Rhodovastum atsumiense: one gene and its partner. The protein of the gene in region 2 binds, or shares a complex with, the protein of the main gene of each other region. Links are inferred from orthologs where the notes say so. Each region holds a gene or a part of one and is shown on either strand. Other genes may lie near its edges. The genes, in order: pnp and NBY65_RS07565.

Region 1 (6,413 bases), 1.2 Mb from region 2 along the record:
GGAGGGGGAGCGGGCTTACCGGCCGGTCAGGATGCGTTCCACCAACTGCCGCACCGTCGGGATGAAGCCGTTGCTGTAGAACGGGTCGGAGGCAAAGCGGAAGGCGTTGTGGCCACTGAACACCAGATTGTTCTCGACCACGTCTTCCTTGTCGGCGTCATGGGCGACGGCCTGCAGCGTCTTCTGGATGCAGAAGCTGCGCGGATCCGCCTTCTTGCCGTTGCTGAAATCAGGCTCGTGCTGCGACCAGTTGGAGAAGCGGCACTGGCTCAGGCAGCCCATGCAGGCCACCTGGTCCTCGATGATCTCGCGCGCCTTTTCCGGGGTCACGAAGATCAGCGTGGAATCCGGCGTGCGCAGCGCCTCGGTGAAGCCCTCGGCTTCCCAGCCGTGGACGCGCTCGAGATCGACCTGGGTCAGGTAGGTCGGCCGCTTGCGCGGGCCGACGCCGTACTCGGCGACGTGCTCGCCGACCGGCTCGGCCGAATAGGCCACCTGCCGCTCGTTGCGCTCGCGCAGTTCCTGGATGAAGCTGTTGTTGAGCGCCGAGGAATAGAAGCCGGTCGGGCTGAAGCGGTTGAGGAAGACGTCGCCGGCCTTCAGCTTCAGCAGACGTTGCTTCCAGGCATTGCCGATCGGGCTTTCCTGGGTCAGCAACGGACGGGTGCCGAACTGGAAGGCGATCGGGCCCAGATCGGGGTTGTCGATCCAGTCCTCCCAGTCTTCCAGCCACCACACGCCGCCAGCCATGATGATCGGGGTGTCGCCGAGCCCGAACTCGCGCATCAGCTTGCGCAGCGCCAGCACGCGGGGGAACGGGTCCTCGGGCTTTTCCGGGTTCTCGCTGTTGGACAGGCCGTTATGGCCGCCGGCGAGCCAGGGATCCTCGTAGACCACGCCGCCGAGCAGGGAGGCGGCCTTATGGTAGGCGCGCTTCCACAGCGCCCCGAAGGCGCGGGCCGAGGAAACGATCGGGTAATAATGGACGTTGAAGCGCGCGGCGATCTCGGCGAGGCGATAGGGCATGCCGGCACCACAGGTGATGCCGTTGATCAGGCCCTTGGCGCCTTCCAGCACGCCGGTGATCACCCGCTCGGCGCCGCCCATCTCCCACAGCACGTTGGCGTGGATGCGCCCGCGCCCACCGGCGATCTCGTGCGCGCGCTGCGCCTGGGCGATGCCGCCGGCGATGCCGTAGGCCACCAGTTCGTCGTGGCGCTCGCGGCGGGTGCGGCCGCGATAGATCTGCTCGAGGATATTGCCGTCGGCGTCATAGCTGTCCGCATTGACGGCGCTGATCGTACCGGCCCCGCCGCCGGCCGCCCAAAGGCCCGCGGTGACGCCGTTCGAGATCGCCACCCCTTTGCCGCCTTCGACGATGGGCAGGACCTCGACGCCCCCCATTCGGATCGGGTTGATCACCTTCATGGCCTGCTCCTGACGACCCGCGCCTTCCGGGGGGCGACTGTCACGTTTCCTTCATCGAAGCCCGTCCCGCCTTCGGGATCAAGGTCCCGAAAGCGGAAACGACTCCTTCTTTTTTGGTCACTCGGCCGCGGCGTCGGACGACCCGTTCGTGGCCTCTCCGTCCGGCCCCTGGCCGCCGCGCCCGCCGCGCTCGTTGCGGCCGCCCTTCGGTCCGACCTTCTCGCTGATGTCCTCGCCGGTGGCCTGGTCAACCACGCGCATGGACAACTTCACCTTGCCGCGGTCGTCGAAGCCCAGCACCTTCACTTTCACGCTGTCACCGACATTGACCACGTCGCTGGTCTTGGCGACCCGGCCCTGCGCCAGCTCGCTGATGTGAACCAGCCCGTCGCGGGAGCCGAGGAAGTTCACGAAAGCGCCGAACTCGGCGGTCTTGACCACCTTGCCGGTGTAGATCACGCCGATTTCGGGCTCGGCGACGATGCCGCGGATCCAGTCGATCGCCGCCTGGGTCTTGGTCATGTCGGTGGCGGCGATCTTGATGGTGCCGTCGTCCTCGATGTCGATCTTGGCGCCGGTCTGCTCGACGATCTCGCGGATCACCTTGCCGCCGGTGCCGATCACGTCGCGGATCTTCTCCTTGGGGATGTTGATCACGGTGATCCGCGGCGCGGTCGCGGCGACGTCGGTGCGCGCCCCGGTCAACGCCTTGGCCATCTCGCCCAGGATGTGCAGCCGGCCGTCACGCGCCTGGCCGAGCGCCACCTGCATGATCTCCGGCGTGATCGAGGTGATCTTGATGTCCATCTGCAGGCTGGTGACGCCACGCTCGGTGCCGGCCACCTTGAAGTCCATGTCGCCGAGATGGTCCTCGTCGCCGAGGATGTCGGTGAGCACGGCGTAGCCGCGATCTTCCTTGATCAGCCCCATGGCGATGCCCGCCACCGGGCTCTTCAGCGGCACGCCGGCATCCATCAGCGCGAGCGAAGTGCCGCACACCGTCGCCATCGAGGAAGACCCGTTGCTCTCGGTGATCTCGGAAACCACCCGCAAGGTATACGGGAACTTCTCCTTCTCCGGAAGCAACGGATGCACGGCGCGCCAGGCCAGCTTGCCATGGCCGATCTCGCGCCGGCCCGGGCTGCCGAGACGGCCCGTTTCACCAACGGAGTACGGCGGGAAGTTGTAGTGAAGCATGAAGTGCTCGCGGTACTCGCCCTCGAGCGCGTCGATCACCTGCTCGTCCTGCGCCGTGCCGAGCGTCGCCACCACGAAGGCCTGCGTCTCGCCGCGGGTGAACAGGGCGCTGCCATGCGCGCGCGGCAGCACGCCGACCTCGGCCACGATCGGGCGCACGGTCTTCGTGTCGCGGCCGTCGATGCGCAGGCCGGTGTCGAGGATGGCGTTGCGGACGATGTCGGCCTCGAGGTCCTTGAACAGGCCCTTGGCCTTCTCGACATCGAGCCCCTCGGCCGCCAGCGCCTCGGCGGCGGCCTTGCGGACCGCGTCGATCTTCTCGTGGCGGACCTGCTTCTGCGGCTCGCGATAGGCATCGGCCAGGCCGGCACGGGCCAGGCTGTCGACGCGGGCGCGCAGGGTCTTCTGCTCCTCGCTCTCCTCCGGCAGCGGCCAGGGCTCCTTGGCGGCCACCTCGGCCAGCTCGATGATCGCCTGGATCACCGGCTGGAACGCCGCGTGCCCGAAGGTCACGGCGCCGAGCATCGTCTCCTCGGTCAGCTCATCCGCCTCGGATTCGACCATCAGCACGCCCTCGGTGGTGCCGGCCACCACCAGCTCGAGCGTGGTCTTCTTCATCTGATCGGCGGTCGGGTTGAGCACGTACTGGCCGTCGACGTAGCCGACGCGGGCGGCGCCCACCGGGCCGAAGAACGGAATGCCGGACAGCGTCAGCGCGGCCGAGCAGCCGACCATGGCGACGATGTCGGGATCGTTTTCCAGGTCATGGCTGAGCACGGTGGCGATGACCTGGACCTCGTTCTTGAAGCCCTCCGGGAACAGCGGGCGGATCGGCCGGTCGATCAGGCGCGACTTCAGCGTCTCCATCTCCGAGGGCCGGCCCTCGCGCTTGAAGAAGCCGCCCGGGATCTTGCCCGCGGCGAAGGCCTTCTCCTGGTAGTTCACGGTCAGGGGGAAGAAATCCTGGCCCGGCTTGGGCGTACGCATGCCCACCGCCGTACACAGAACGATGGTGTCGCCGTAGCTCACCATCACCGCGCCGTCGGCCTGACGCGCGACCTTGCCGGTCTCGAGGACCAGCTTGCGGCCACCCCAGTCAAGCTCCTTGCGGTAGTAATTGAACATCGTCTCGTCGTTCCCTTTCGTGCCGGCCGGACGGGTGGCAGCACGGGAACGATCCGTTGACTCCGGCGGGGTACGGCGCCTCGGGCGGCATGGAGGCGGACTGCGGGAATGGCTTGCAGCCGCGGGTGGACGCCAGAACGCCCACGATCCATGTGGCCGGAAACGCCGTCGCGGCTCCCGAAGCGGAGGCTGCCGGATCGGCCGTCTGTTGCACCGCCGCAGCCGCGGCGTCCGGGGGCCAATCCCCCGGGGTGGAGCTCCCCCGGCCACCATGGCGCGGGGGAAGCGCCGGCGCCCCTTATATAGGCGGAAGCGCCGGCAAGACCATGATTTTGCCGGTCAGCGGCGCAGGTTGAGCCGGCCGATCAGCGCCTCGTACCGCGAGTGGTCCTTCTTGCGCAGATAGTCGAGCAGGCGACGGCGGCGCCCGACCAGCATCAGCAGGCCGCGGCGGCTGTGGAAGTCCTTCGCATGCGTCTTGAGATGCTCGGTGAGGTTGCTGATCCGCTCGGTGAGCAGCGCCACCTGGACCTCGGGGCTGCCGGTATCGCCCTGCACGGTGGCGTAATCGGAAATCAGCGCCGTGCGGCGCTCGGCTGTGATCGACATCGGCTTACTCCATGAATGAATGAGGTTGCTGCGACGCGCGCGGCTCAGAGCAGCCGTTCGGGCCTGAGCCAGCCATCTTCCAGCCGGCACAGCCCGATCACGCGGCTCCCCGCCATGGCACGGGCCAGACCCCCATCGGGATCGGCCGCCCCTGGAATGCGTCCCATCAGCGTGACCAGGCTGATCGCCTGGCCGTTCGACAGGCCGAAGGCCTCCGCCTCGGTCAGGGCCAGCGCCGGGATGTCGGCCAGCGCGGTCGCGACCGGAAGCAAGAGGTCCGGAGAAGCGCGCGGGGTATCCTCCGTGGGCGCGAGCTTGTCCAGAGGAATTGCCTGCGCCTCGGTGAAGGGGCCGACACGCAGCCGGCGCAGGGCAGCGATGTGGCCCACGGTGCCGCAGGCCCGCGCCAGGTCGCGGGCGAGGCTGCGCATGTAGACGCCCTTGCCCGACTGCACCTCGAACACCGCCGTATCGGCATCCACCCGCTCGATCAGCTCGAAGCGATCGACGCGGGCCGGACGCGGATCGAGCACCGGCGGGGCACCGGCGCGCGAGAGGTCATAGGCGCGCTCGCCGGCGACCTTCACCGCCGAGAAGACCGGGGGCACCTGCATGATGTCGCCGGTCAGGGCCGGCAGGGCGGCGCGGATCTGCTCGTCGGTCGGCCGCGCTTCGGAGGTCTCGATCACCTGCCCGTCGGCATCGTCGGTGTCGCGCGCCTCGCCGAAGCGCAGGGTGAAACGGTACAGCTTGGTGCCGTCCATGACATAGGGCACGGTCTTGGTGGCGGCCCCGAAGGCGATCGGCAGGAGTCCGGTGGCGAGCGGGTCGAGCGTGCCACCATGGCCGCATTTCTGGGCGTCGAACCAGCGCTTCAACCGGTTCACCACATCGGTGCTGGTGAGGCCCTGGGGCTTGTCGATGATCAGCCAGCCGTCCAGGGGACGGCCGCGTTGCTTACGATGGCGCATGCGGCTCTTGTACAGGAACAGAAAAAAAGGGCGGGGGCGGGAAAGGCGGCGCATAGACCACGGCGGGGATGCGAAAACAAGGCCGGGAAGGCCCGGCGCCCGCCCGGCCAGCGCAGCCCAGGGCATCACGAAAGCGACGGCGCCGCCCCTGCCCCGGCATGGGCCTGCAAGCCGGACAGCAAGGCCCGCAACACCCGGTCCAGCACCTTTTCCCGCCGCAGCACGATGGCCAGCCGGCGCGACAGCGGCGGCGACAGCGGGCAGGCGACCGCCCCCGGCACCTCGCCCGCCGCGCCGGCCAGGGCCAGCGCCGGCACCACCGAACCGCCGCTTCCGTTGCCCACCAGCACCTTGATCGCCTCGATGCTGCCCAGTTCCATCACCGGCTGCGGCACCTGCCCGGCGCGGCGGAACCAGCCATCGATGATCGCGCGCGTGCTGCCGCCCGGCTCATAAAGGATCAGCGGCAGCCCCAGCAGCTCGGTCGCCGAGAGCGCCGCCCGGCCCGGCGGCACCAGGTCACGCGGCAGCAGCGCCAGCAACGGGTCGGTCGCCACCACCGTCGTGCAGAGCGCCCGGGAGATCGGCGCCGGCAACGTCACCAGCGCCGCATCCAGGCTCCCTTCCTCCACCTGGCGCAGCATCTCGGTGGTATTGCCGATGGAGATGATCACCTCTGCCCCCGGCACCTGCGCCTTCAGCGCCGCCAGCACCGGCGGCAGCAGATGGATGCAGGCGGTGGCCCCGGTGCCGAGCCGCACCCGCCCCGCCGCCCCGTCGCGAAAGGCCGCGACCCCGGCGCGGATGTCGTCCACCGCTGCCAGCGCCCGCCGTGCCGGGGCGAGGATCGCCTCCCCCGCCGCCGTTGGCAGCACCCGCCCCTTGGCCCGTTCCAGCAACCGCACGCCGAGGCTGCGCTCCAGTTCGCGCAATTGCTGGCTGGCCGCGGGCTGGGTCAGCCCGAGCGCGGCAGCAGCCTCCGACACGCTGCCCGCCTCGACCACGGCGAGAAAACTGCGGATCTGCCTGAGCGTGGGTCCCATAAGACAAATTTATCCGAATGCGGCGCATCAGAATAATATT
Region 2 (7,281 bases):
GCGCGCGAGCGAGACCTCGCTGCTGCCGAGCAGCATGTTCTTGGCGACCTGCTGGGTGATGGTGGAGGCACCGATCGGGCGCCGTCCCTGGCGGTAGGTCATCAGGTCGGTGACCGCGGCCCGCGCGATCGCGATCGGGTCGACGCCGCCATGGAGGAAGAAATTCTGGTCCTCGGCCGAGACGAAGGCCCGCTTCACGATCTCGGGGATGGCGGTGTAGGGCACGAAGATGCGCCGCTCCACCGCGAGTTCCGAGAGCAGACGGGAATCACCGGCATAGATGCGGCTCATCATGCGCGGCTGGTAGTTGCGCAGGCCGGTCACGTCCGGCAGGTCGGCGGCAAAGCGCTGATAGGCGATGAACCCCGCCAGCACCGCGCCCGCCACGCCAAGCGTGAGCAGCCCCGCGAACAGGCCCATGATCCGCCCGATCCAGGCCAGGGCGCCCCGCGGCTTGCCCTTGCCCTTTCCCTTCCCCTGGCGCGGCGGCTGCGAGGGGGGAGGCTGCGGCGTGGGAGCCGGTGGCACGAGCCTTGCACCCGCGGTCAGCTTGTCGGTCATTGTGGTTCGTCACACCTGTCTGGCTCCGCGCCACTGGCCGGCGCGGCGGCGGTCATCCGGCCATGCGCCCGCCTTGCGGCGGTCCGGCCGGCGCCCCGTTGAAATAGGCATCCACGGCACGTTTCATAGCAGCCGCGATGCGTGCGCGGTACTGGGGACGACGCAGGGCCGCCTCGTCCTCACGATTTGACATGAACCCCATTTCCACGAGCACGCTGGGGATATCCGCCGCCTTCAGCACGACGAAGCCGGCATGCCGGGCGGGATTCTGCAGCAGGCGAAGGTCGCCCTGCAGCGCGGACACCACGCCACGCTGCATGCGCGCCGATCCGGCCCGGGTCTCCTGGCGCACCAGGCTGGCCAGGATGCGCGCGACGTCGGGGGGAGCGTTGCGGAAAGCCGGGCCGCCGAAGCGGTCGGCCGCGTTTTCCCGGGTCGCGAGGGCGGCGCTCTGCGCGTCCGAGGCGGTATCGGCCAGGGTGTAGACGCTGGCGCCGCGCACCCCATGGTCGCCCACCGCGTCCGCATGCATCGAGACGAACAGGCCGGCGCCACGGCGCTGGGCGATCGCCACCCGCTCCTCAAGCGGAATGAACACGTCGCCCGTGCGGGTCAGCTCCACCCGGTAGCGGCCCGAGGCGAGCAACTGGCGGCGCAATTCCAGCGCCGCGGCCAGGGCGATGTGCTTTTCATAGGTGCCGGAAACGCCGGTGGCCCCCGGATCCTTGCCGCCATGGCCGGGATCGAGCAGCACCAGGGGCGGCGACAGCGTCCGCGGGGGCTGGCTCCGTGGAGGCAGGGGGGCGGAGCGCGGCAGCGCCAGGGTGGGCGCCCCGCCGAGCGCGGACCCCGGCCGGGGCGCGGCAAGCGCGTGCGCGGCCGGCAGCAGGAAGCTGGCGGCCACACCGGAACCGAGCAGGAATCGGCGGGTGATCACGGGCTGAACTTCCGATGGAAGCGAGTATCTACTGCAGGTCTAACATGACCGTTCGATAACCGCAGCTTGCACATTGATGACGGCAGATTCATGTCGCGGAAATGGCATTGCCGCCATGGCTCTCCACGCTTTGCTTGCGATATGCCGGCGTTTGCTTCATCGTCTGGGCTCGCTCCGGCGCCGCGCCGGGGGGCGGCATGCCCTCCGGGTTACGATCGGGGCTGCCTCGCCCCGTGGCCCATTGGCCGAGCAAAGGGGCACGACGGCAGCCGGATCCGTGTCGCCGCCCGTGCCGCCCCCAGAAATCCAGCCTCGTTGGACGGTCTGGGGCGACGCCCAGGTCTTTGCGCCGGCAAGATGCTCGCTATCTGCATCAGCAGGCCGCGCGGCGGGGCGAAGGGGACCGACGGACGACGGTCGACGAGCACAGAACAACCGGGGCAGCGCGCCGTCTGGCGCGCACGGCCCGCAGACACAGGGTTTTCATGACCGCCTTCCCGCCGCTTCACCCTGAGAGGATTGCCGCCGCAAGCGGTTATCCTGCCTGCCATGCGCGCGTCGCGCGCGCAGCGGCGCCAGGGATGACGCGCGGCCGGCCGGTCAGTGCGCCCCTGCTTTCCTCCGTCCTGCCTGGTCTGCGGTCCTGCCCCCTCCCGCCCTCACTTGATTCCCGCCCCGATCGGCGCGCAACCGCGCCCGGGGCGGCGCACCGGAGCCCTGGACCGAATGACGAAACGCATGCTGATCGACGCCAGCCACGCGGAAGAAACCCGCGTGGTGGTACTGGACGGTAGCCGCCTCGAAGATTTCGACGTCGAGACATCGACCAAGAAGCAACTGAAGGGAAATATCTATCTGGCCAAGGTGGTCCGCGTGGAGCCGAGCCTCCAGGCGGCTTTCGTGGAATACGGCGGCGGCCGCCACGGCTTCCTGGCCTTCAGCGAGATCCACCCCGACTATTACCAGATCCCGATCGCCGACCGCGAACGCCTGCTCGCCATGCAGGCCGAGGAAGCCCGCGACGAGGATGAGGACGAGGAGCCCGCTGCCCCCCCGCCCCCTCGCCGGCGCGGCGAACAGGATGATGCACCGCTCGCGGCCGCCCCGGCCGTGACGCCGGAGCCCCTGTCGGAGGAAGCGGCCCAGGCGACGGAAGCCCCCGCCCCCACCGAGCCCGCGCCGGTGGAGCCGCCCGAGGCGTCCGAAGCGACGGCAACTGCCGAACCGGCCGCGGAGCCCGCGCCGGAGGCACGGGTTGAAGCCCCCGAGGCCACGGCCCTTCCCGCGGCCGAGCCTGCGGCTGCGCCCGTGGAGCCCGAACCGGCGCAGCCCGCATCCGACGACAACGGCACTGATGCCCCCATCGCCGCGGCACCCGAGGCCCCTGCCCCTGACGACATCACAGAGGCACGCCCCCCGCGGGCACAGCCGGCATCGATGCCGCACGACGTGCGCTATGGCGAGTTCGGCGTCGGCGAAGCCAGCCTCGGTGAAATCCCCCCCGCCCCGGTGGTGAGCGGCGAGGAACCGGCGAGCGAACCGGCCCCGGCCGAGGCCGCCGATGTCGAGGAACCCGACGAGGCCGAGCCGATCCCGCACCTGCCGCCGCCCGAGACCATCGGTGGCGATGGTGGCGACGCCGACGCCGCCGAGGAAGTCACCCCCCGGCGCACGGCCCGCTTCCTGCGCAACTACCGCATCCAGGAGGTGATCCGGCGCCGGCAGATCATGCTGGTGCAGGTGGTCAAGGAAGAGCGGGGCACCAAGGGCGCGGCGCTGACCACCTACATCTCGCTCGCCGGCCGCTATTGCGTGCTGATGCCCAACTCCCCCCGCGGCGGCGGCATCTCCCGCAAGATCACCTCGGCCGCCGATCGCAAGCGGCTCAAGGAGATCACCGCCGAGCTCGACATCCCGCAGGGCATGGGCCTGATCGTGCGCACCGCCGGCGCCAACCGGCCCAAGCCCGAGATCAAGCGTGACTGCGAGTACCTGATGCGGCTGTGGGACGACATCCGTGAACACACGCTGCGCTCGGTCGCGCCCGCGCTGATCTACGAGGAAGCGAGCCTGATCAAGCGCGCGATCCGCGACGTCTACTCGCGCGACATCGAGGAAATCCTCGTCGACGGCGAGGACGCGTGGCGCGCCGCCCACGATTTCATGCGCATGCTGATGCCGAGCCACGCCCGCAAGGTGCAGCTCTGGCGCCCCAATTCATATGAAGGGGGCGGGCAGCCGCTGTTCAGCCGGCACCAGGTCGAAGCGCAGCTCGACGCCATGGTCTCGCCCACGGTGCAGTTGCGCTCCGGCGGCTACCTGGTGATCAACCAGACCGAGGCCCTGGTCGCGATCGACGTCAATTCCGGCCGCTCCACCCGCGAGCGCGGCATCGAGGAGACGGCGCTGCGCACCAACCTCGAGGCCGCCGACGAGGTGGCCCGGCAGTTGCGCCTGCGCGACCTCGCCGGCCTGATCGTCATCGACTTCATCGACATGGAGTCGAAGAAGAACAACGCCTCGGTCGAGCGCCGGCTGAAGGAAGCACTGAAGACCGACCGCGCCCGCATCCAGGTCGGCCATATCAGCCATTTCGGCCTGCTGGAAATGAGCCGCCAGCGCCTGCGGCCCTCGCTCGCCGAGACCAGCTTCATCACCTGCCCGCACTGCAACGGGCTGGGCCAGGTCCGCAGCGTGGAGAGCAGCGCCCTGCACGTGCTGCGCGCCATCGAGGACGAGGGCGCCCGCGCCCGGGCGAGCCTGGTCATGGTGCACGTCGCCAGCCAGGTGATCATGTACATCCTCAACAACAAGCGCGAGCGGCTGGCCGAGATCGAGCAGCGCACCGGCATGCGCGTGCAATTCGCGGCGGACGAGACGCTGGTGCCGCCGCAGGTGCGCGTCGAGAAGCTGCGCGGACCGGTCATCGAGGCCGAGCGCCCCGCCCCGGCGGTCATCCCGGTCGCGCCCGCGCCGTTGCCCGAGCCCGCCGATGTCGAGGAAACGCTGATCGAGGTCGAGGAAGCCGAGGTCATCGTCGAGGCCGCCGAGAGCGCCGCGCCCGAACGGAACGGGGATGAGAGCGAACGCCGCCGGCGGCGGCGGCGGCGGCGGCGGCGCGGCGGCCGTGACGCGGCAGGCAACGGCGTGGTCTCCGGCGAGGAGACGGAAGACGGCGACGAGAGCGATGAGGAGCCCTTCCCCATCGAGGGCGCCGAGCAGCCGGATATCCCGATCGGTGCCTTCCCGGTCGTGCCCGAGCAGCCTGAATCGCTCCGCCAGTTCGCCCCGGTGGACATCCCCGAGCCGGCCGGCGTGACCGAACCTTCGGACGTCGCCGAGGTGGCAGAGATACCCGAGGCGGCAGAGGCAGTAGAGGTGGCCGCCCCCGCGGAGCAGGTTGCCGCCCCCGAACCGGTGGAAGCGGAGCCGGCCGAACCGGTCGCACCGCCACAATCGGCCGAACCGGCCGCCGCGGCCGAGCGCCCCGAAGCCGCTCCGACGGAGGAAAGCGAGGAGGAAGGCGACGCCAACCGCCGGCGTCGCGGCCGGCGCGGCGGCCGTCGCCGGCGCCGTGATGGGACCACCGAAGGCGAAGCCGAAGCCCCGCAGGCCGCGCCGGCTCCGGCGGCTGCCGCGTGGTCGGGTCCGACACCGGCCGATCCCTTCGCCGGTCACACCTACGACATCTTCGACCTGATCGAGCAGCAGGAGCACGCCCAGCAGGCCCCCCGGCCCGCCCCGGTTGCCGCCCCCGATGACGCCGGCGCCGAACAACCGGCCGAACCCGAGGCCCCACCGCCGGCCATCGAGGCACCGGCGCCGGAACCGGAAGCCGCGGTGGTGGCACCGGAGCCGGAAGCGGAAGCGGAAGCCGCTCCTGCGCCGTCCGAACCGGTCGTCGGTTCGGCGGTGAAGCCGGTGATCATCGGCCAGGACACGGTACCGGTCACGGAACGCAAACGGGGGTGGTGGAAACGCTGAACGGGGATCTTGGGGCGTTGCCCCAAACCCCACCAGGAGGCTTCGCCTCCTGGACCTCCACCAAGGGCCACAAGGCCCTTGGATCCCATTCCTTGCCGCGCAGCGAGACTGGGGTGCAGGGGCCTTATGGCCCCTGCCGGGTCCAGGGCAGCGCCCTGGCCTTACTTGCCTTTACCGCCACCCCGCCAGCCGCGAGGCCGCCTCGGCCATATCCGCTTCCGGCCCGCAATAGCTGAAGCGGATGAAGCGGTTGCCGCGGGCGCGGTCGAAATCGACCCCGGGTGAGGCCGCCACCCCGGCTTCCGCCAGCATGCGCGCGCAGAAGGCGCGGCTGTCATTGGTACGGTCGGTAACGTCGGCGTAGAGATAGAAGGCGCCTTCCGCCGGCGACAGCTTCGGGAATCCCGCTGCCGGCAGGCTGCGCAGCAGCAGGTCGCGCGAGCGGCGGTAGCGGGCCACGTTCGCCTGCAGTTCCGCGGTGCAGTCCATCGCCGCCTCGGCAGCCACCTGCGCGATGTGCGGCGCGCTGATGAACATGTTCTGCGCGAGGCATTCGACCGGCCGCACCAGGTCGTCGGGCAGCACCATCCAGCCGATGCGCCAGCCGGTCATCGAGAAATATTTCGAGAAGCTGTTGACCACCACCGCGCTCGGGCTGAGCGCTGCCGCGGTCGCGATCGGATTGTCGTAGGTCAGGCCGTGATAGATCTCGTCGGAAATCAGCCGGACCCCGGCCTCGTGGCACCAGGCGGCGATGGCGGCGAGTTCGTCCGGGTGCAGCATGGTCCCGGCCGGATTGCAGGGACTGGCCACGATCAGCCCGTCCGGCCGCGGATCGAGCCGCTCCAGCATCTCGACCGTGGGCTGGAAGCGCGTCTCCGGCCCGGCCTCCAGCATCACCGGGGTGATGCCAAGGGCCGCGAGGATGTTCACGTAGGGCGGATAGAACGGCGCCGCCATGGCCACCCGGTCACCCGGATCGAAGGCGGCGAGGAAAGCCAGCGGAAACGCGCCGGACGCGCCCACCGTCACCGCGATCCGGCCCGGGGCGATATCGGCGCCGTACCAGTCGGCGTAGTGCCGGGCGATGCGGGTACGCAACGAACGCAGGCCGAGCGCCTCGGTATAGCCCATCGGCGCGCCGGCCTGCAGCGCGGCAGCAGCGGCCGCAACCGCGCCGGCGGGGGCGCCGGTGCCGGGCTGGCCGACTTCCATGCGGATCACGTGCGGCGCGCCGGGTGGCAGCGCCGCCTGGCGCGCATTCGCCGCGGTGATGACGTCCATGACAATGAACGGCGGCGCCTCGGCGCCGCGGCCGATCTTGAGCGCCATCAATCCCCCCCGATCGCCAGGCCTGACCCGCGCGGGTCGGTGGCCCAGGCACAGCTCGTTTGCGACTCCGGCAGCAGTCCCGGGCAGGCGATGGCATTGGTGCGGCCCGGCTCCGGCACCGCGCGCGGGACCGGCGCCGTGGGGTCCACCACCGGGGCCGCGGAATCGATGATATTGGAGAGGGCGGCATTGCTGCCGGAGGGCGGCGCCATAAAGGCCTTGCCGGTGCCCCGCGGCCCGAGCGCCTGCACCATCCCGCTCGCCACCGCCAGGGCCGCCGCTTCCTGGCCCGAGCCGCCGATCGCCGCGTGGAAGGCGTGCACGTAGGGATTCCAGGCCAGCGCCGCCGCCAGCAGCGGCGGCGGCATCCAGGCCGGCGAGGCCCCCAGCACGATGCCGGTCCCCGGGGCGATCCGCCCGGTGCCGAACAGGTTGTTCATGGTCATGGCGCAGACCACCGCGCGGCC

Evidence for each region.
Region 1: the proteins of NBY65_RS07565 (region 2) and pnp are in contact, whole or in part, in a cryo-EM structure (PDB 9QH0), measured with the Escherichia coli proteins. The link is inferred for Rhodovastum atsumiense from one-to-one orthologs.

The regions. Positions count from the first base shown.
Region 1 is NZ_OW485601.1:2,897,070-2,903,482, reverse strand. The notes cover bases 1,149-4,062. They hold pnp (polyribonucleotide nucleotidyltransferase), read right to left. Parts: upstream 3,751-4,062; coding sequence 1,546-3,750; downstream 1,149-1,545. Other genes in these bases: NBY65_RS13180 (NAD(P)H-dependent flavin oxidoreductase), read right to left, coding at 1,149-1,428. Also shown: more of NBY65_RS13180, read right to left, coding at 16-1,148; rpsO (30S ribosomal protein S15), read right to left, coding at 4,090-4,359; tRNA pseudouridine(55) synthase TruB, read right to left, coding at 4,404-5,330; NBY65_RS13160 (LysR family transcriptional regulator), read right to left, coding at 5,456-6,373. UniProt on the Escherichia coli protein: Involved in mRNA degradation. Catalyzes the phosphorolysis of single-stranded polyribonucleotides processively in the 3'- to 5'-direction. Also involved, along with RNase II, in tRNA processing.
Region 2 is NZ_OW485601.1:1,700,291-1,707,571, forward strand. Bases 1,901-5,682 are described here. They hold NBY65_RS07565 (Rne/Rng family ribonuclease), read left to right. Parts: upstream 1,901-2,224; coding sequence 2,225-5,482; downstream 5,483-5,682. Other genes in these bases: NBY65_RS07570 (pyridoxal phosphate-dependent aminotransferase), read right to left, coding at 5,654-5,682. Outside these bases: NBY65_RS07555 (penicillin-binding protein 1A), read right to left, coding at 1-561; NBY65_RS07560 (N-acetylmuramoyl-L-alanine amidase family protein), read right to left, coding at 614-1,498; more of NBY65_RS07570, read right to left, coding at 5,683-6,814; NBY65_RS07575 (gamma-glutamyltransferase), read right to left, coding at 6,814-7,281. UniProt on the Escherichia coli protein: Endoribonuclease that plays a central role in RNA processing and decay. Required for the maturation of 5S and 16S rRNAs and the majority of tRNAs. Also involved in the degradation of most mRNAs.